2 regions of the Mitsuokella sp. UBA4253 genome follow, and region 2 is predicted to be linked to the other one. Evidence: a T-box and tRNA genes for the amino acid it is inferred to sense, from the RefSeq annotation. Region 2 holds a T-box; the other holds one or more tRNA genes.

Region 1 (10,687 bases), on a different contig from region 2:
CTCGACGATATCCTGCTGGATCTTCTGCGTGCTGCGGCGGCCGAGCGCGCGCAGGCGCGCCATGAGCTCCGCGAACTCGAACGGCTTGACGAGGTAGTCGTCCGCGCCCGCGTCGAGCCCCGTCACGCGGTCCTCGACCGAGTCGCGCGCCGTCAGCATCAGGATGGCCTTCTCATAGCCGTCCTTGCGCAGGCGGCTGCACGCCTCCACGCCCGTCTCCCCCGGCATCATCCAGTCGAGGATCAGGATGTCGTAGTCCGTGTACATCGCATACTCGTAGATATCACTGCCGTTCGTCACCCATTCGACCTGTATGTCATTCTGCTCCAGCATGTACTGGATGAGCTTGCCCAGGCGCTTGTCGTCCTCTGCCAGCAAAACCCGCATCGTCACCACTCCTCAAAAATCAAATGCTTTCTATATATATACACGCCTTCCGTGAAAAAAGACTGAAGCCCGCCAGGATGCGGCAGGCTCCAGCCTCTTACGTCTCTGCCTGCACCGGCTCGCTCCACGGGCGGGCCAGGCCGTCCGGGAAGCGCTCCTCAAAGTCCGCGACCGGGACGGGCCGCGAGTAGTAGAACCCCTGAAAGATGTCGCAGCCGATCTGCGTGAGATCGCGGACCTGCTGGCTCGTCTCGACCCCCTCGACGACCGTCGGCATGCCGAGCTCGCGCGCGAGCGCCACGATCGAGCGCAGGATGATGCGGCTGCGCTCCTGATGCTCCGTCTTGCGCAAGAACTCCATGTCGATCTTCAGGATGTCCGCCTGGATGTCCTTGAGGAAGCTCAGGCTCGAGTAGCCGCTGCCGAAATCATCGATGGCGATCGTGAAGCCGTACTCCTTGAGCCGCTGGATGAGAGCGATGGCCTCCTTCGGCTTGTCCATGAAGACCGTCTCCGTGATCTCGAGCTCGAGATGCTCTGGGTCGATCTTGTACTCCTCGACGAGATGCGTGAAGACCTCGTAGAGGTCGAGGTAGTAGATGTCCTTGACCGAGATGTTGACCGAGATCCTGTAGCTGCCGAAGACCGGGTCATCCTTCCACGACTTCAGCAGGCGGCAGGCCATCTCCCAGATGTGGTAGTCGAGCTGCCAGATCTTGCCGTGCTCCTCGAGGATTGGGATGAATACCGCGGGCGGGATCACGCGGCCGTCCTCGCAGACCCAGCGCGAGAGCGCCTCTGCGCCGATCACGTGCCGGTCCCCCGCCCCTACCTGCGCCTGCAGGTAGAGCTGGATCTCCCCGCGGCCCAGCGCATCCGAGAAGCGGCTCAGCACCGCGCGGTCGCGTATCTTGTCGGACATCATGTGATCCGAGTACCAGACAAAGCCGTTGCTCTCCTGCGTCTTCAAGACGCTCGCCGCCAAAAACGCGCGGTCGCAGAGCACCGAGATCGGCATGCGCCGGTCCGTGACGCGGCAGATGCCGATTGCGATCTGCAGGTCGAAGTGGATCGAGGTAAGCTCGTGCATGACCGTCTCGACCGTCTTGAGGTATTTCTCCGGCACGAAGTCCTCCGCCGGGATCATCATGGCGAAGCGGTCCGCGCGGAGGCGCCCGTAGGCCGTCCGCCGGTTCTGGCCGTAGCGCCGGCGCAGCATGCCGCCGACGCGCACCAGGAGCTCATTGCCCTTCGTCATGCCGTAGAGCCCGTTCAATAGCTTGAAGTCCCCGAAGTTCAGGCAGACCATGAGGTATTCCACATGCGGGTTGTCGTCCATGACGTGGCGCGCCTGCCGGTAGAAGCCGTACTTGTTGTAGATGCCCGTCAGGGCGTCGTGCATCGTGCCGAAGTGCTCCAAATCGAGGTTCTTCTGGTCCTGCGTGCAGTCGCTGATGAGGAAGTACATGCCGACATCCTTGCCCGTGCCGTCGTTGAGCGGGTAGCGGCAGATCTGCAGCGACCGCGGGCTCTCCTTCTCCCCGTACTGCTGCAGCCAGACCGTAGCCTCCGGGCTCGCGAGCGCATCCTCCTGGAACCAGTCCTTGAGGATGACCTCGAGCTTTGCCAGGCTGTCCGGGACATCGAAGAGGCGGAACGCCTCGCTGTTCGCATAGATGCAGTGCCCGCTCATATCAAACCAGACGACACCCGTCGGCAGGTTCTGCATGGCCATGCGCAGCGTCTCCTCAAACACCTTCCGGTCAAATCCCTTCTGCAGCATCGCGTGATGCCCGTCCTTCTTCATGCCCCGGCCCCTCTCTATGCGAATCAGCTCCATGACACAGGAAAACGTCGTGCCGTCCGCGAGCAAGATCTCGATGGGGCGCGACGTGATGAAGTAGAGATCGCCGTCCTTGATCTCCGTCTTGTGCAGCTCCATGCCCGTCTTGAGCGCGCGCAGGCTCGTGCAATTGCGGCAGCGGTTCGTGCTACGCCAGACCGAGTAGCAACTCGGGCCGTATTCATAAGAGCAGTCCGCCCCGATCGCAAAGGAATGGCACTCCTCCGGATCGACGAGCCGCACGACGTCGTATTCCTCCGACAACCGCGCGATCTCCCCCTTCACTTCCTTCTCACTGAATTGCAGCGTCATGCGCAATCTCCCCCTCTGACCATGTCTGATACAAGCGCCTCATAGCCTTCCCGTACAGGACACCATCTATTTCTCGTCTTCTCATCGCAGACTTATAACAAATCAAAATCAATATAGATTCTTTCGTCCAAGCACCTGTATTTTCCTGCCACTTCATGTAAATTTCTGGTAATTTCTCCGCCACTTCCTGCTTTTTCGCCTTCCCCCACAAAAAAACAGCCCGGAAGCGAGTTCCAGGCTGCCGTATGACAGGAAGCCGTCAGTTGCGGCCGAATTTGTCCTTGAGGATGACATCGTGCGAGCCGCCCTCGACAATGCTCGTGGCCGAGACGAGCGTGATCTTCGCCTTCTCGCGCAGCTCCGGCAGCGTCAGTGCGCCGCAGTTGCACATCGTCGAGCGGATCTTGGCCAGCGTGATGTTGACGTTGTCCTTGAGCGGGCCGGCGTACGGGACGTAGGAGTCAACGCCTTCCTCGAAGGAGAGCTTGCGCGCGCCGCCGAGATCGTAGCGCTGCCAGTTGCGGGCGCGGTTCGAGCCTTCGCCCCAATACTCCTTGTAGTACGTGCCGTTGACCTTGACCTTGTCCGTCGGGCTCTCGTCGAAGCGCGAGAAGTAGCGGCCGAGCATCAGGAAGTCGGCGCCCATCGCGAGGGCCAGCGTCATGTGGTAATCGTGGACGATACCGCCGTCGGAGCAGACCGGGATGTAGACGCCCGTCTCCTCGTAGTAGCGGTCGCGCTCGGCGCAGACATCGATGAGCGCCGTGGCCTGGCCGCGGCCGATGCCCTTCGTCTCGCGCGTGATGCAGATGGAGCCGCCGCCGATGCCGACCTTGATGAAGTCCGCACCCGCCTCAGCGAGGAAGCGGAAGCCCTCAGCATCGACGACATTGCCCGCGCCGACCTTGACATCGCTGCCGAAGTGCTCGTGGATGTACTTGAGCGTGATGCGCTGCCACTCCGAGAAGCCTTCCGAGGAGTCGATGCAGAGCACATCCGCACCAGCCTTCAGGAGTGCCGGGACGCGCTCCGCGTAGTCGCGCGTGTTGATGCCGGCGCCGACGATGTAGCGCTTGTTCTCGTCGATGAGCTCGAGCTCGTGCTCCTTGTTGTCCGTGTAGTCCTTGCGGAAGACCATGTAGCGCAGGCGCTGGTTCTTGTCGACGAGCGGCAGCATGTTGAGCTTGTTCTCCCAGATGAGGTCGTTCGCCTTCGTCAAAGACGTCGTGTCCGCATCCGCGTAGACGAGCTTCTCGAACGGCGTCATGAACGTCTCCGCCTTCGTGTCGAGGCTCATGCGCGAGATGCGGTAGTCGCGGCTCGTCACGATGCCGAGGAGCTTGCCCGTCGGCGTGCCGTCTTCCGTGACAGCCATCGTCGAATGGCCCGTCTTCTGCAGGAGATCCAGGATCTCGCCGAGCGTCGTCGTCGGCTTGATGTTGGAGTCACTGCTGACAAAACCGGATTTGTAGTTCTTGACGTGGGATACCATGGCAGCTTCTGCTTCAATGCTCTGCGAGCCGTAGATGAACGAGACACCGCCCTCTTTCGCGAGTGCGATTGCCATCTTGTCGTTCGAGACCGCCTGCATGATGGCAGACGTCATCGGGATGTTCATCGAGATCTTCGGTTCTTCACCTTTCTTGAACTTCACCAGCGGCGTCTTGAGAGAGACGTTATTCGGGATACACTTATCCGACGAATAACCTGGGACGAGAAGATACTCTCCAAACGTGTGTGATGGTTCCTTGAAATAGAATGCCAACGTAACCCCTTCTTTCTTGAATCTCCTGAGGACCTTCCTCAAATATATTGTTACTAGTCTACAATAAAGGAAAAGGCTTGTCAATCCCTTTTTGAAACGCGGTTTACACTGTTACAAGAGCATGGCGCTCCCATAGCTTCATTATAGCACCGCCCGCGCCCCGGCGCAAAGAAAAAAGCCAAGGGAATCCGAGGGGATTTCCTTGACTTTTCTCTGCATCAATACTGCCAGCGGGCCATGGCCGTCGCAAAGACGTCCTTGTCGTTGCGCGCCGTGTAGTCGGCATGCTCGATCTTCGCGAGGCCAAGCGAGCCGTCGAGGAAGAAGTGGTCCTGCAGCTTGAGGCGGCCTGTCAGAGCTGCCTCATAGACGTTCGGGTGGTTCATCGCACCACGGTCCATCTGCGTGCGCATGAAGTACGCGCCGATCTGGTTCTCGCCCGGCAGGTAGTGGTTGACGCCGAGGTAGTACTTCTTGGCGTTGTTGCCCATCGAGTCGCCGATGATGTCGTCGCTGTACGTCCAGCCATTCTGGTACTTCTGGTGGACGTACCAGGCTGGGTTTGTCGAGGCGTACTCGAGCGTCATGTCCCACGAGCCATCGCGCGTCAGCTGCGGCAGGTACGTGCCGAAGCGGTAGCCGCGCTCCGTCGGCTGCAGGCCGCCCGCGTCCTCGCCGTAGACCTCGCCGTAGAACTGGACGCCCGGCAGGCGCACGCGGAAGTCGCCGCCCGCAATATCATTCCAGCGATCCTGGCCCGCCTCGTCATTGCGCCCCGTCACCCAGTGGCGCCAGTCCGACTTCGAGAGGCCGTTGCGCTCACCGCCGAGCATCGAGACGCGCATCAGGCCGAACGTGAAGGCATCCGACGGCGTGAAGTCGGCGCGCACGCCCAAGAGACCCGCATGGTCGAAGTCCTTGTGATCTACAGCGCGGTCGCGACGGTCGCCCTCAAGCTGGCCGTAGAAGACATGGTAGTTCTGCTTGCCGAGGAAGCGGAAGAAGCCGCGCACCGGCATGTCGTCCTCGAGATGCGCCTGGACCATCGTCATCGGCTTCATCGTGTTGTCGAGCACGAGCTTGCCCGTCTTGCCCTGGCCGTAGCTCAACGCCTGACGGCCCGCGAGGTACTCGACAATGCCCGTCTTCGTCTTGACATAGCCCTCTTCGAGTTTGAGCTCCGCATCGTCATCGTCGTTCCAGCTCAGACGCGGCGTCAGCGAGACAGCCGTCTTGTGACCGATGTTGCCCGAGACCTCCGCCTTGGCGACGGCATTGAAGCCGTCCGCATAGTCGTAGCCATTCGTGCCCTGGCCAAACGGCTGCCAATGCGCATGTGGCTGAGCGCTACTGCCGTTGCGACGCTGTCTGTACGACGACTGGTCGCTGTTGTAGCTCGCGAGCCGCAGCGACGCCTCGCGCAGCGCGACGTCCTCCTGGTCGCTCCTGCCCTCGAGCACCTCGATCTCCGCGCCAAAGGCCTGACGCATCGAGGCGAGCTCGTCTGCGAGATAGGCAGGCATCGGCTTGTCCTTGGCGTTTTTCTCCGCCTGCAGCACCCACTTCGCCATCTGCATGCGGCTGTACGGGCGCGCGCCGTCCGGCAGCGCATCGATGTAGCCCATGCCGCTGAGCTTGTCGACATAGTCGTAATAGACGCTCCCCGTCGGCACATCCGCCGTCACAGCTTCCGCCCCGGCCAGTCCCGGCACCATGACCGATGCCGCAGCCGCCATCATACCGGCCAGCAAAGTCTTCTTCATCAGGATTCCCCCACTCACAACTATCATAGAAATTTTAAAATACATGAGAATTCTATCATGATTGCCCCGCCAAAAGCAAGTGCACCTGCTTCTGGGCAGAGGTTTCAGCGCATTTTGTTCTTGCGCCAGCTGCGGTAGCCGTAGACCGTGCCGAACGCGATGAAGACCACCGCCACGAGCGCGAGCAGCTGTTCCCAAAATACTGCCATCCCCTGTTTCCTCCTTCAATACCGTATCACCCCATTATACCACATCGCGCCCCCCGCCGTACCAAAGTACACTATTTGGAAAACGGACCAATCTGCGGAATTTTATCCGGAAATCAGCAGGAATTCCGCGACGGAGCGGCGAAGTGCTATTAAGTGGATAGTGGTGATAGACTATCCGATCCCTTTGGTGTGGCAGTTGATATCCTTTCACTTCCTCAACTGCCACAGCGGCTGACTCCCCCATTTGTCAGCCGCTTCTTTTTTTGCCCGCACGCGCGGCGGGAAGTTCTCTGTCAAGCCCCCCGCCTTTACGGATTGCGACAAAAGTAGTATAATAAAGAACTATTAAGAGCTTTAGTAAGCGTATTCTATTGGCAAATCGTTCGATTTGTCGTCAGAATCGCAAAATCGTGATATGTGTCCAGTGCCTAGGAGGTCTTTTTATTGAGTCGTAAAACAAGAACCGTGAGAACCCTGTTTGCCGCCGCGCTCCTCGCGTGCGCCGCAGCCAGCACCACTGCCGTCTCAGCCGCGCCAGCCGTCACCGCACACGTCTCTTCGCATCGTGCTGAGGCTGCCATGACGGACAGCGCCTCCGCCATGGTCAAGCACGACGCCGCCATGACCGCACCGGCCGCCATGCAGCGCCATCTGCCCGCCGAGCCAGGCTACAGCAAGAATGCCGAGGTCGAAGCCAAGATCTCCCCGCTCTCGCCCGTGACGCCGACTTCGCCCATCACGCCCGCGATTGACCTGCCGTCCATCATCCCCTCGCAGCCCGCGCCGGGCAGCAGCTCCACGGCTGACGCCTACGCCGTCCGCACCGACTTCGGCAAGAGCAACCTCCACAAGTGGAGCAGCGTCTACGGCATGGACACGCCGTGGGATGCAAACGACGTGACCGACACCGAGCACTTCAAGAGCTCGACCGTCGCCTTCCTCGACACGCTCAACACCCTCGCCCAGTCAGCCGGCGTCTCCTTCGTCCTCACGGGCGGCGCTGAATACGGTTACCACGCTCACGGCACCTACTCCCACGAGAACGGCTACAAAGTCGACATCTCCGACTCCGGCATCTACGCCGGCACGACGGCCTACCGCATCCTCCTCGAGGCCCTCACTCCCTTCAAGCACCACCTCTCCCACGAGTGGAACAACAACCACTACGACATCACGATCTATCCCGCCGACTACACCGGCTCCTACTCCGGCGCCGACCACGACAACTCCGGCGACGACGAATAAGACCACAAGCACGCCAAAAAGACCGCATCCGAGCAGTTCCCTGCCGGATGCGGTCTTTTCCTTTCCTCGTGTCCACGGAGCGGCCATCAGTCATGCGGCGGCTCATCAAAGAGGCTGAGCTCATCCGCCGGCCCCGCCTCCTCCGGCGCCGCCAGGCCGCGCTCCGCCCGGTAGTGCGCCTTGAGCTGTTCCATAAGCTGCGGCAGATAGCGCAGCACCTCCGCCTCCGTCCGGAAGCAGTTGCCCGCCGCCGCATGCGCAAAGTCCGCAAACGTGCCGTGCCAGTTGCACCCGCGCACCGTATTGTCGTCCGCCATGTAGTAGTAAAAATCCGGCTCCACCGGCACGAAAGGCTCCATGCGGATCCGCGCCGCCCCGCTCAGGAGGTCCGCCAGGCATCCCTTGTCGAGCACAGCCGCCGCCCGGGCCGCCTCCAGCTCCTCCGCCGACAGCGTGCCGATCAGGTCCGCCTGCACCGCCATCGCGTAGAGCCCGTCCTCCGCCAGGAAGAACAGCGACTCCGCCACGCCCTCGACAGCAAACACCTCCCGCAGCTCCACATGCAAGAGATCCGCCACCGCCTCCATGCAGCCGCGCCGCCCCATATCATTCCAGCAACCTTGCTTCTCCATCCCAGTCCCTCCACATCATCGCCATCCCCGCCGCCGGGCAGGCACCAAAAAAGGCCCCGCAGAACCCCGCGAAGCCTCACATAGCAAGTGGTGCCGAAGACCGGACTTGAACCGGTACGTTGTTGCCAACGGCAGATTTTGAGTCTGCTGCGTCTGCCAATTCCGCCACTCCGGCAAAACGACACATCATGCATCGTTAACAGATAATAGTATACCAGACTCCCCGCCCCCTGTCAATCCCCCAAAACCTTCTCCCCTGGAGAAGGTCGCGCGGAGCGGTGGATGTGGTTTCCGTCCCTCAGTGGAAGGTGGTCCGCAGGATTGGAAGGGGTGTCAGTCAATCCGGTATAGCAAGTTCACCTCTCAGCACGCCGTTCTGACGCTTCATCTGGACAGCTTGATGCAGGATCACAAGTTCCTCGTTCAACCCAACAGTCACATGCATCTTCCCCTGAGTCCATTCCTTGACCGGATCGATGTATCGTTTTCCCAAGGGAGCTGCCATCATACGTGGATTCGTGCGATGCTCCGTCGTACTGAATCGATTTTCCGCATATGTCGTATAGGCATACACCGCCTTGATGCGAATCCCCAAGGCCGCACATAGCACCCGCATATCCAGATAGCTCGCTCGGTTCTTCAACCGAACGTCAAACCACTTCCGATTGTCCATACGTCCCTTCATTTCAATCATATGCAGGATCCAACTATCGCCCACACGCTGCAAAATAGCGTGATCCACACATTTGCTCAATCCCTTCCGCTGGCCGCGATTCCAGAAACCGCAACGATTCTTCTTATCGTACTGGGCGATACATATATTTTCACCTTTGACATGTAGTGTCAGTTCCGTATAACCGGAATCCTGATTCTCGGTCAACAGGTAGTCCGAGCACTCAGCCTCTATATACTCCGGAGCGATGAATTCCTGCAGCACAAAATTCAGTCTGGCATCATGCATCAGTCATCCTCCCCCTGGAACGCGTAAACTTCATCAAGGATGCGCTCTAAAGCATCGTTAAAGCTCGGGACTTCAAAGCCGTACTTCTGCGGCTTCAATTCCTGGACAAACGTCCTGCCCTGCTCCACAGGATCCCTCAATTCCTTCGATTCTCTTGAGAACTGATACATCCTGACCTGACGATCCTGCAGCAGGTCCACAGAGTCATAGTCAAACCGCTCCATGAGCTGCTTGCGCTCGGCAGGGGGACGCTTTGCTAGCTTCAGCATATTGTTGACATGCTGCAAGATCGTATCGCTGTGCGTCGTGACCCAAACCGATTTTCTGTTGTTCACCAAGCGGACAATGAACTGCGCCATCCGCTTCTGCAGTGCAGGATGGAGATGTGCCTCAGGCTCCTCGATGATGATCGTCTTGAAGTTGATGCCGGACTGAAGCAGCAGCGCCAGCGGCGCCAGCTCCGTGATGACCGACGACGTGATGTAGAGCGGCATATCCGCCCCCACATCCTTAGGCGTATACTGGAAATCCGGGAGAATCGTGCGCTTGATCTTGAAAGAACCATCCGTCATGTACGTCTCCAAAAACGGCATCAAATGATCTGCTAATGCATTCGCCCGAGGGGACTCAAACTTCGTAATGAGCTGCAGGAAGTCAACATACGGCAGAGTCAGTGCTCCTCTGTCCCCCACTGCCGTCTGGCTGAAGTTCGCCTGGATGGACTGTTCCAAGAGCTGCTTGTAGGTGAGCATGAAACCCGTCCTGGATGCCGGCAGATACACAGGCTCGCCATTCCGGCGCCCCCGCATCACCGGCGTGTAAAGAGGCGCCGCGATGTCCCCCATCAGCAGATTCCAGCAGATGTACGTATTCATCCGCATCAGTTCCTCGCGCGTATACGTCTCACTCTGCGGGAAACTGATGTCACGCCCCGCATGGAACGCATATCGCTTGCCCTCGCGGAAGTGCAGCTTCAACGGCTTCTTCTGCCGATAGTCCCGGACCTCCATCTTGCCAGATTCCATTACATGGTTGAACAGATGGTGCAAGAAATCCTTCTTCCGCTGGATCAGCAGCTCATTGAACCAATCGAGATAAAGCGCGACAACAGCATCGTCGAGCATACTCTCCCTGTCGACATGCTCACGCAACCAGTCCTCACAGCGCTTATACGCCCGGCTGTCCGAAGGGCGAGCAGGGAAAAGGTTCTTCCCCAAGAACAAGAGCCCCCATAAGATTGTCATCATATAGGATTTACCGCTGTTGTTATCACCAATGAAGAAAATCAGTGGTGCAATCCGGATATCCGCCTTCGCGATCTTCCCAATCCGCTCGACATGCAAAGTCCATTCCTGATTCATACGCTCCTCCCCCTGAATCACAGATATTCTCCCTCATTATAACATGGATACCCTTCACCGCATAGCACAAAACATCGTCCCCCATACCAAGAACCGCCCTGCAGCTACTGCACTGCAGGGTGGTTCTTGCGTCAACAGGCAGCTGTCCTTCCATTCGATCGTATCGAGACTGGGGACCTGTGCCTTGATGATTTTCTCGACATGCTTGA
Region 2 (10,687 bases):
CTCTCGCTCTATCTCATGGAGCCGTGCGCCATCGAGCTGCGCGTCGGGACGTTTGCCGGCAGCAATTGGGACGTGCCGCAGGGCGAGAGCTACGCCTATCTCGACCATGTCATCGCGCGCTTCGAAGCGGAGCACCCCGGCGTCAAAGTCACCTACCAGAGCGGCATCCGCAAGTCCGACTACACGGAATGGCTGGCGGGCCGCGAGCTCGCCGGCGAGATGCCCGACGTCTTCCTGATCCCGCAGGACGATTTCAACCTCTACGCAGGGCTCGGCGCCCTGCTGCCGCTCGATGCGCTCGCCAAGAAGGACGATGCCTTCGCGCTCGACGACTTCTACCCCGCTCCGCTCGCCTTCGGCCGCAGCGCAGATGACGCCGCGCTCTACGCCCTGCCCGCCGAATGCGTGCCGCGCCTGATGTTCGTCAACCGCACGCTGCTCGACCGCGAGGGCATCCCCATGCCGCAGGACGACTGGACCTGGGACGACTTCCTCGCCATCTGCCAGAAGGTCACGCGCGATACGGACGGCGACGGCCGCCTCGACCAGTTCGGTGCCTACGGCTACAACTGGCAGGATGCCGCCGTCACGAGCGGAGCCGAGCTGTTCCGCGAGGACGGCAAGGCGTCGTATTTCACCGACGAGCGCATCGAGAGCGCCGTGCGCTTCGCCAACGCGCTGCACCAGCTCCAGCGCAACCAAGTCGTGCAGGAGCGCGACTTCGACATCGGCCACGTCGCCTTCCGCCCCTTCAACTTCGCCGCCTACCGCACGTACAAGCCCTATCCCTGGCGCATCAAGAAGGCCACGGACTTCGAGTGGGACTGCATTCGCCTGCCGCGCGGGCCGGAAGGGCGCAACACCTCGCCCGTGCAGACGCTGCTCATGGGCATCAGCGCCAAGACGAAAGAACGTCAGCTCGCCTGGGAATTCCTCAAGGCATACTGCCACGACAGGGAGAACCAGACATTGCTGCTCTCGCTTTCAGCTGCCCTGCCGACGCGGCGCGGCATCATCGAGGAGGCCGCCCCACAGGAGCTCTTCGGCACGGAGGCCAGCGGCCGGACAGGCCGCAGCCCGCTGGCCGTCAGCCAGGTCATCGAGGAGGGCACCGTCCCCTACCGCTTCCCGCGCTACGTAGCGGCCATGAGGCTGGCCGACCAGGAGATCCAGAAGCTCATCGACAGCGACGCGCTCGAGGTCAACTCCATGAACCGCATCCAGAAGGAAATCAACGACCTCCTTCTCAAGTGAACGCACAAAAAAATCGACCGACAGATTCCTGTCAGTCGATTTTTTTTGCATGTTTGTTTTCGGCGCTCAGCCAATCAGATGGTGCTCGCTGAGGTACACGTAGATGCCGTCCTCTTCGTTGGAGGTGGTGACCTCGCCTGCTGCCGCCTTCACCGGCTGCGGCGCGTTGCCCATGGCGACGCTCGCGCCTGTATAGCGGAGCATCTCGAGGTCGTTGTAGTTGTCGCCGAACGAGAGCGCATCGCTCGCCTCGAGGCCGAAGTGCTTCAGCATGACCTCGATGCCGCTCGCCTTGTTGACGGAAGCATCCATGATCTCGAGCAGGTGTGGCGCAGAGCGCACGATATTGAGCGCCGGGAACAGCGCCTGGAGTTCCCGCTCAGCCCGCTCGCAGTCCGCAGGCTCCATCATGAGCAGAATCTTGTGCGGCAGGGTGCCCTCAGTCAGGCAGTCCGCGAAGGAGCGCCTCTCGGCCACGGCTCCCGTGATCTTCATCTCCAAGGCGACGCGCGGGTCGCTCGTGTCCTTGACGTACCAGTGATGGCCGGCGTAGTAGTTGACGGTCGCCTGGGGGAAGTGCGCCTCGACCGCCTCGAGGAAGGCTGCCGCGTTCTCCGCCTTCATCGTCAGGCTGTAAAGCGTCTCTCCCTCTTCCGTCAGCACGAGCGCACCGCTGTAAGAGATCAGCGGGATCTTGACGCCCATCGCCTCAGTGATCGGGTAGATGGCCTCCGGCATGCGCGCCGAGACGAGTACAAAGGGAATCCCCTGCTGCACGAGGCCCTTGACGGCCTGCTCCGTCTTTTCGGTGACGCGCTTGTCATCCGTCAGCAGCGTGCCGTCGATGTCCGAGAATACAATCCTTGCCATGCGAACCCCTCCTGAATGTCAGCCCTTGACGACGATGTTGACGAGTTTCTTCGGCACACAGATGACCTTGACGATCGTCTTGCCGTCCGTGAGTTCCTGCGTGCGCGGCAGTTCCATGGCGATCTTCTTCATGCCCTCGCGATCCGTATCGGCAGGGATCATGAGCTTGTCGCGTACCTTGCCATTGATCTGCAGGACGATCTCGATCTCCGCGAGCTTCGTGGCCTCTTCGTCAAATGCCGGCCACTTCTGCTGATGGACGCTGCCCTGGCCCTCAAACAGGCGGCTCCAGAGCTCTTCCGTGATGTGCGGCGCAAACGGTGCCAGGAGCTTGATGAGGTTCTCGGCGACTTCGCGCGCGAGGCCGGCGTTCATCTCCTTGTCCTGGAAGGCGTAGAAGGCGTTGACGAGCTCCATGATGGAAGAGACGGCCGTGTTGAACATGAAGCGGTCGCGCACATCCTCCGTGACCTTGCGGATCGTCACGTGCAGGATGCGGCGCAGTTCCTTCTCGTCCTTCGTGAGCGCTGTGACATCGTAGTCCGGCTTGCCCGCCTTGATGGCCTCCTCGAAGTGGCCGAGGATGCGCCAGACGCGGTTGAGGAAGCGGTACGAGCCCTCGACGCCCTTGTCGCTCCACTCGAGGTCGCGGTCGACCGGTGCGGCGAACAGGATGAAGAGGCGGGCCGTGTCGGCGCCGTACTTCGCGATGATCTCCTCCGGCGAGACGACGTTGCCCTTCGACTTCGACATCTTCGAGCCGTCCTTGAGGACCATGCCCTGCGTCAGGAGGTTCGTGAACGGCTCATCGAAGTCGACGAGGCCGGCATCGTGCAGGACCTTCGTGAAGAAGCGCGAGTACAGGAGGTGCAGGATGGCGTGCTCGATGCCGCCGATGTACTGGTCGACAGGCGCCCAGTAATTGACCTTGTCCCTGGCGAACGGCTCCTTGTCGTTGTGCGGGTCCGTGTAGCGCAGGTAGTACCACGAAGAGCAGATGAAGGTGTCCATCGTGTCCGTCTCGCGCGTCGCATCGGCGCCGCACTTCGGGCACTTGCAGTGGACGAAGCTCTCGCTCGACGCCAGTGGCGACAGCGAGCCCTGGTCAAACGAGACATCCTCTGGCAGCATGACCGGCAGGTCTTTTTCCGGCACGAGGACTTCGCCGCAGTGCGGGCAATTGATGACCGGGATCGGCGCACCCCAGTAGCGCTGGCGCGAGATGAGCCAGTCGCGCAGGCGGAAGTTGACGCGGCGCTTGCCGAAGCCTTCCTTCTCGGCCTTGTCCATGATGCCCTTCATGGCCTCTTTGATATCGAGGCCTGTGAACTCAGCTGAGTTGACGAGGACGCCGTCCTTGTCCGTGTAGGCCTCTGTCATCTCCTCGAGCTTGAGCTCATGGTCGCGCGGCTGCAGCGTGATGATCTTCGGAATGTCGTACTTCGTCGCGAACATCCAGTCACGCGAATCCTCCGACGGCACGCCGATGACGGCGCCCGTGCCGTAGTCAGCCAGGACGTAGTTCGTGACCCAGATCTGCACCTTGTTGCCGTTGAACGGGTTGATGCAGTAAGCGCCCGTGAAGATGCCTTCCTTCTCGGACTCGCTCGACGTGCGCTCGATCTCGCTCTGGTTGCGCGTGCGCTTGACGAAGGCCTGGATCTCCTCAGCCTTCGGGTTGTTCTCGCAGATCTTGTCGACGAGCGGATGCTCAGCTGCGAGCGCGAGGAAGGTGATGCCGTAGACCGTATCGGGGCGCGTCGTGTAGGCGGCAATCGACGTGCCGAGCTCCGGCGCCTCGAGATTGAACTCCAGGCCCTCGCTGCGGCCGATCCAGTTGTCCTGCATCGTCTTGACGCGCTCCGGCCAGCCCTTGAGCTTGTCGAGGTCCTTCAGCAGGACATCGGCGTAGTCCGTGATCTTGAGGAACCACTGCGAGAGGTCCTTCTTGTGGACCTCGTGGTCGCAGCGCCAGCACTTGCCGTCGATGACCTGCTCGTTCGCGAGGACCGTGCCGCAGGTGTCGCACCAGTTGACCGAAGCCTTCTTCTTGTAGGCGAGGCCGCGCTTGTAGAAGAGCTCGAAGAGCCACTGTGTCCACTTGTAATACGAGGGATCGCACGTTTTGACCTCGCGGTCCCAGTCGTAGGAGAGGCCGAGCTTCTTCTGCTGCTTCTCCATGTTCTCGATGTTGCTGTACGTCCAGTCGGCCGGCTTGACACCGTGCTTGATGGCCGCATTCTCAGCCGGCATGCCAAAGGAGTCGAAGCCCATCGGGTGCAGGACGTTGAAGCCTTCCATCGTCTTGTAGCGCGCCATGACGTCGCCGATGGCATAGTTGCGCACGTGGCCCATGTGCAGGTTGCCCGACGGATACGGGAACATCTCGAGTGCGTAGTACTTCGGGCGACTAGCGTCGGCCTCCGTCTTGTAGACCTTGCCCTCTTCCCACTTCTTCTGCCATTTCGACTCGATGTCCTGCGGCGAATATCTTTCCATCTCAATTGCCTCCTAAAACTAAAAAATCCCTGACCGTCATGTGACGATCAGGGACGATGATTCGCGGTACCACCCTGCTTGATGCCAAAGCATCCTCTCGGTGCCGTAACGTGGCAGGCGTCGGCCGTTTCGCTCGAAGGCTCCCCGGCCGCTCCTCCGCAGTGAGTTCAGCGCTTCCTGTCACCGGCTCCCACCTGCCGCCGGCTCTCTTGAGACGTCCTACACCTACTGCTCTGCATCCTCGGATTTACGTGTTTACATATGCTCCTATTATAGCGGGGATTGCGCGTATCGTCAACTACTTCTCGCGCCTGCCGTGCAGCTGCTCGAACTCGAGCTGCTTCTCGTGCGTCTGTTGCCACTTGCGCCGCGCGTCCTCGTAGCTCTCGCAGGCGAGCGTGAACCCCTTACCCGACACCTCCGACGTATCAGAGACGATCATGAATGCCTGCGGGTCGTGATGGCTTACGATGGTCTTGACGCGGCTGACCTGCGTGAGGCTCACGACGACGAACAGGATGTTCTTCGGTTCCTCCGCGAGGCCGCCGCGGCCGTCGAGGAACGTCGCACCGCGGTGCACGTTCTCCATGATGTCGTTGCAGATGGCCTTGGCCTGCGGCGAGACGATGAGGATGGACTTCTCGCGGTTGAGGCCGGCGGCCACGCGGTTCGTCAGCTCCGCCGTCACGTAAATGGAGACGATGCTGAACAGCGCGACCTCGACGCCGAAGAGCGCGACCGAACCCATGATGATCAGGAAGTTCAGCATAAAGACGACCGTGCCGACATCGAGGGAGTAGTACTTCTTGGCCACGGCCGCGATGACGTCGAGGCCGCCCGTGTTCGCGTTGGCGCGGAAGACCATGCCGAAGCCGACGCCGGCGAGCACGCCGCCGAAGATGGAGTTGAGCATCGGATCGCTGCAGATGCTCCAGTCGACGAGGAAGTGCGTCGCATCGAGGAAGACCGACAGCGCCACCGTGCCGAAGATCGTGTCCGCGGCGTAGAGGCGGCCGAAGACACGGTAGGCGAGGTAGAGGATTGGAAGGTTGTAGACGAGGTTCTGCATGCCGACGGGCAGGCCGATCAGGTAGTAGATGATCAGGGCCACGCCGCTGATGCCGCCCGTCAAGAGGTGTGCGGGGATCAGGAAGAGGTTGAAGCCCAGGCAGACGAGCAGGCAGCCGAGCGTGATCTGGAAGTAGCGCATGGCGTGCTTGCGCCAGAGATTCTGATTCATAGTGCAGCCTTTCGCGCAAAAGCGCAGATGTGAGAAACGTATATCAGGCCAGCGAGAAGAAGTCCTTCGACTCGCGGTCGGCGATGACTTCGACCTCGCCTTCGCCGCGCAGCTCTTCGCGCAATCGGCTCACGAGCGTGGCGACGACGGGGAACTCCGTGCCGAAGTGGCCAGCGTCAATGACGTGCATGCCGAGCTCGGCGGCGCGCTGCGCATCGTGGTAGCGCACATCGCCCGTGACGTAGGCATCCGCCCCCATCATCGCGGCCCTATCCACGAATTCCGCACCGGCACCGCTGCAGAGCGCGACCTTGCGCACCGGGCGGTCGCCGGCGTCGACGAAGCGCACGTGCTCCGTCGGCAGGGCCTCGCGGACCTGCTCGGCGAAGTCGCGGATCGCCATCGGCTGCGGCAGCGAGCCGATGCGACCAAGGCTCTCGGTCTCTCCGCCCTCGCCCTGCTGCGTGATGACGAAGCTCGAGAGCTTCGAGAGGCCGATGGCCTCCGCGAGCACATCGTTGACGCCGCCGCGGGCGATGTCGAGATTCGTGTGCGCGGCGGCCACAGCGATGTCGTGCTGCAGGAGGACCTGCAGGCGGTGGCCGAGCGGCTCGTCCGTGCGGATCTTCTTGATCGGCTTGAAGAGCAGCGGATGGTGTGCGACGATCATCTCTGCCCCTTCGTGCACGGCCTGGCGCACGACAATGTCGCTGACGTCGAGTGCGACGAGGATGCGGCTGACCTGCCGCTCCGGGCTGCCGACGAGCAGGCCCGGGTTATCCCAATCCTCTGCGAGATGATGCGGCGCGATGCGCTCCAGCGCATCCATGACAACTTGACATTTTACCATGACAGATGCTCCCCCAGTTCCTTGATGTGACGGATGACGGCCTGATACTTCTTCGACTTCTTCGCGGCATCGCTCTTCTCCATGCCCGCTGCGACGCGGCGCTCCTGGAAGAGCAGGGCCTCGATGTGATGGCGCAAGAGAGGCGGCTTCTTCTGCCAGAGGACGGGACCGATCTCGAGCATCAGCTGCTCCGGCATCTTGCGGCGGCCGCGCTTGGCCATGATGATCTCGTAGATGCGCCCATCGTCGAGCGCGAGCGATTCATCCTCGATGTGCCAGTGCTTGCGGTAGATCCAGCGGCGCAACTCCGGCGCCGCGCTCTGCGGCTGCAGGATGAGTGTGTCAAGCGTCTCGACGACATCAGGCGAGCCTTCGAGGATCTCGACCATCAGCGCACCGCCCATGCCGGCGATGCAGACTGTGTCAACCTCGCCGGGCTTGAGTCTCTTGAGGCCGTCCCCGAGGCGCACCGAGATGACGTTGTCCGCCAGTCCATTCTCGCGGACGGTACGCACGGCAGCCTCGTAGGGACCTGTGTTCTTGTCGCTCGCCACGACGAACTTCGCCTTGCCCGACTTCACGAGTTCTACCGCAAGGTAGCCATGGTCCGTGCCGATGTCGGCCACACGGCTGCCCTGCGGCACGAAGTCGGCCACGGCCTGCAAGCGATCTCCCAGATTCATGAAAATCCCTCCTCATAGACGTCTATACTTCCAGTTTTCCTCTATCTTAGCACAAGCTTAGCATAAGAAAAAGGGTGTAACAAGCGTTACACCCTGGATGTTCAATTGGCTCCTCGAGCAGGATTCGAACCTGCGACAGCCTGATTAACAGTCAGGTGCTCTACCGGCTGAGCTATCGAGGAATATCAACAACAGGTATTATTATAAGGGGTCCCGGCGCCTTTGTCAACACCTTTTTCATTTTTCCCCTGCGAGCACAAATCTTTTTCCGCAAAAGAAAGACCAGAGCATCATCACTCTGGTCTTCAGCAATCAGTCTAAGAAATCCTTGAGCTTGCGGCTGCGGCTCGGGTGACGAAGCTTGCGCAGGGCCTTGGCTTCGATCTGGCGGATGCGCTCACGCGTGACGCCGAAGTTCTGGCCGACTTCCTCGAGCGTGCGCGCACGGCCGTCATCGAGGCCAAAGCGCAGGCGCAGGACTTTCTCCTCACGCGGCGTCAACGTGTCGAGGACATCCTCGAGCTGTTCCTTGAGCAGCATGAACGAGGCGGCATCGGCAGGAGCGGGCGCATCCTGGTCCTCGATAAAGTCGCCGAGATGCGAGTCTTCCTCTTCGCCGATCGGCGTTTCGAGGGAGACTGGCTCCTGCGCAATCTTCATGATCTCGCGTACGCGGTCGACGCCGATCTCCATCTCCTTCGCGATCTCCTCCGGGGTCGGTTCGCGGCCGAGCTGCTGCAGCAGCTGGCGCGAGACGCGGATGAGCTTGTTGATCGTCTCTACCATGTGCACCGGGATGCGGATGGTGCGGGCCTGGTCAGCGATCGCGCGCGTGATGGCCTGGCGGATCCACCAGGTCGCGTACGTACTGAACTTGTACCCCTTGTTGTAGTCAAACTTCTCGACCGCCTTGATGAGGCCGAGGTTGCCCTCCTGGATGAGGTCGAGGAAGAGCATGCCGCGGCCGACATAGCGCTTCGCGATGCTGACGACGAGGCGCAGGTTTGCCTCAGCCAGGCGCTTCTGTGCCTCTTCATCGCCGGCCTCCATGCGCTTGGCTAGCGCGACCTCTTCTTCTGCCGTCAGCAGGGGCACGCGGCCGATCTCCTTGAGGTACATGCGCACCGGATCATCGATGCTGACACCCTCCGGCACAGAGAGGTCGATCTCGACGTCCTCGTCGGACTTGTCGAGGTCCACATCGTCGTCATTCGAATTGTCCTGCGAGTCATCGACGATCTCGATGCCACGCTTGCTGAAGGTATCATACATGGTGTCGATTTCATCAGGAGTGAGGTCCTGCTTCTGCAGCGCATCGATGAGATCCCCGTATGTCAGAGTACCTCCGTTCTTCTTGCCCTTGGCCAGGAGATTCTCCACTATCTCAGAACTGCGGCGCTTGCCGGCAGCACTTGCTGTCTTTGATTCAGCCATTCGACTGCCTCCTTTCCACACGTTCCATCCATCTTTTACCAAGTGATTCACCATTCATCCATTTCATGTTTGATCTTATTAACCTCATTCAATTCCTGCAGGCAGGCCTCATGCTGGCCGTTCTGCGCATATTCATTCGCCTTGCGGCTGTGCTCCGTGTAGAGGGCATTGAGATACGCCTTGCGGAGCACCCGCAGAGAATCATCGTAAGCTCCTGTCTCATCGCGCCCGCCGAGGTCTTCGACGAGCGAGCGCGAGAGCTCAGCCGCCGCCTCGTCGCTCAGCGACGCGGCACTCATATCATCCACCGGACGTCCCTCCTCGGCAGACTCCTTGAGAAAGGTCAGGATCTCGCGCTGGACCGGGTCGCGTATGCCCGCAAGCGGTACGATCGTCTCGAGATGCGCGATGATGGCGGCATCCTGCCAGGCCATGCGGATGACGAGGCGCCCCGCTTTCCTGAGTGCCGTGTCAGGCTTCGCGATAGCCTGACGGATGGGCTGGCGCGCAGGCGCCTCCTCCACCTCGGGGCGGTAGTGCCGGAGCTCCTCGCGCACGATGCCCTCATCGAGCATGAGCGCCTGCGCGAGTTTCCGCTCGTACTCGCTGCGCACGGCCGACTCGTGGATGCCCGCGAGCACGGGCATCATCTCATGGAGTGCCTTGACCTTGCCGTCGAGCGTGTCGTAGTTCGTGTGCGAGAGGACGTAGCGCAGCCGGTACTCCACGAGCGGCAGCGCCTGCCGCACGAGCTCCCGGAATGCATCGGCTCCGTGCTTGCGGATGAATTCATCCGGGTCCTTGCCGTCCGGCACGACGATGACGCGGACGCGGGCCCCTGTGTCGCGCACGATGGTGAGCGCGCGTATCGTTGCCTTTTGGCCCGCCTCATCACTGTCGTAACAGAAGCAGATTTCCGGCGCATAGTGCAGGAGCTTCTTCGCGTGCTCCGGTGTGAACGATGTGCCGAGTGATGCGACGACATTGTGCACACCGGCATCGAACACGGATATCGCATCCATGTAGCCCTCAACGACGATGGCACGGCCCTCCTGCTGGATGGCGCGGTGCGAGCGGTCGAGGCCGAAGAGCAATTTCCTCTTGTTGAAGAGGACCGTCTCCGGCGTGTTGAGGTACTTCGGCGTCGAATCGTCGAGGACGCGGCCGCCGAAGCCGACGACACGGCCGCGCTCATCCGCTATGGGGATGATCACGCGCCCGCGGAAGCGGTCGTAGAGGCCGCTGCCCTGCTTGCGCTCGGCGGACAGGCCGCTTGCCAGCAAAAACTCCTGCTTGATTCCACGTTTGAGAAAAGCCGTGGACAACTTATCCCAGGCAGGCGGTGCATAGCCGAGCTGGAATTCCTCGATTGTCTCCTGACGGATGCCGCGCCCGGCGAAGTAGGCCTTGCCCCGCTCCCCCATGCGCGTCATCGTCAGGCAGTTATGGAAGAAGTCGCGCGCGAGCTCATTGACCTTGCGCAAGTCCTGTATCTCGCGTTCCCGCGCGATCTCCTGCGGACTCCTCTTCCGCTCCGGCAAGGGGATGCCCAGCTTCTCTGCCTGCAGCTTGATCGCGTCAAAATACGAGATGTTTTCGATAAGCGAAATGAACTTGAACGCATTGCCGCCGGCATGGCAGCCGAAGCAGTAGAAGAAGCCCTTATCGGGTACGACAGAGAAGGATGCCGTCTTCTCGTGATGGAACGGGCAGCACCCCCAGTAGCGATTGCCCCGGCGCTTGAGCGGGACGTAGCTCTGCACGATGCGCACGATGTCTGTGTTCTCGCTCACGCGCTCGACGAAGGCGTCCATCGCCTCATTCCGCATTCGTTCCAATTGATTCCATCCTCCCGTC

What was found. A T-box is a leader RNA that pairs with one kind of tRNA and senses whether it is charged. The one in region 2 lies ahead of leuS (leucine--tRNA ligase), so its partner is inferred to be a tRNA-Leu.
Region 1: it encodes a tRNA-Leu, which carries the amino acid that the T-box ahead of leuS (leucine--tRNA ligase) is inferred to sense. The anticodon was not compared.

Annotation. Positions count from the first base shown of each region.
Region 1 covers NZ_DGWR01000015.1:195,371-206,057, forward strand. The annotation lists gene B2X55_RS08105 (response regulator transcription factor) at 1-387, opposite strand, end outside; gene B2X55_RS08110 (EAL domain-containing protein) at 485-2,542, opposite strand; gene B2X55_RS08115 (IMP dehydrogenase) at 2,802-4,307, opposite strand; gene B2X55_RS08120 (capsule assembly Wzi family protein) at 4,526-6,070, opposite strand; gene B2X55_RS08125 (hypothetical protein) at 6,724-7,524, shown strand; gene B2X55_RS08130 (hypothetical protein) at 7,611-8,156, opposite strand; tRNA gene B2X55_RS08135 (tRNA-Leu) at 8,245-8,331, opposite strand; gene B2X55_RS08140 (hypothetical protein) at 8,494-9,117, opposite strand; gene B2X55_RS08145 (AAA family ATPase) at 9,117-10,478, opposite strand.
Region 2 covers NZ_DGWR01000012.1:84,044-94,730, forward strand. The annotation lists gene B2X55_RS05695 (ABC transporter substrate-binding protein) at 1-1,254, shown strand, start outside; gene B2X55_RS05700 (Cof-type HAD-IIB family hydrolase) at 1,321-2,124, opposite strand; gene leuS (leucine--tRNA ligase) at 2,143-4,623, opposite strand; T-box leader at 4,670-4,874, opposite strand; gene B2X55_RS05710 (YitT family protein) at 4,922-5,863, opposite strand; gene B2X55_RS05715 (Nif3-like dinuclear metal center hexameric protein) at 5,907-6,713, opposite strand; gene B2X55_RS05720 (tRNA (adenine(22)-N(1))-methyltransferase) at 6,707-7,396, opposite strand; tRNA gene B2X55_RS05725 (tRNA-Asn) at 7,503-7,578, opposite strand; gene rpoD (RNA polymerase sigma factor RpoD) at 7,709-8,830, opposite strand; gene dnaG (DNA primase) at 8,878-10,659, opposite strand.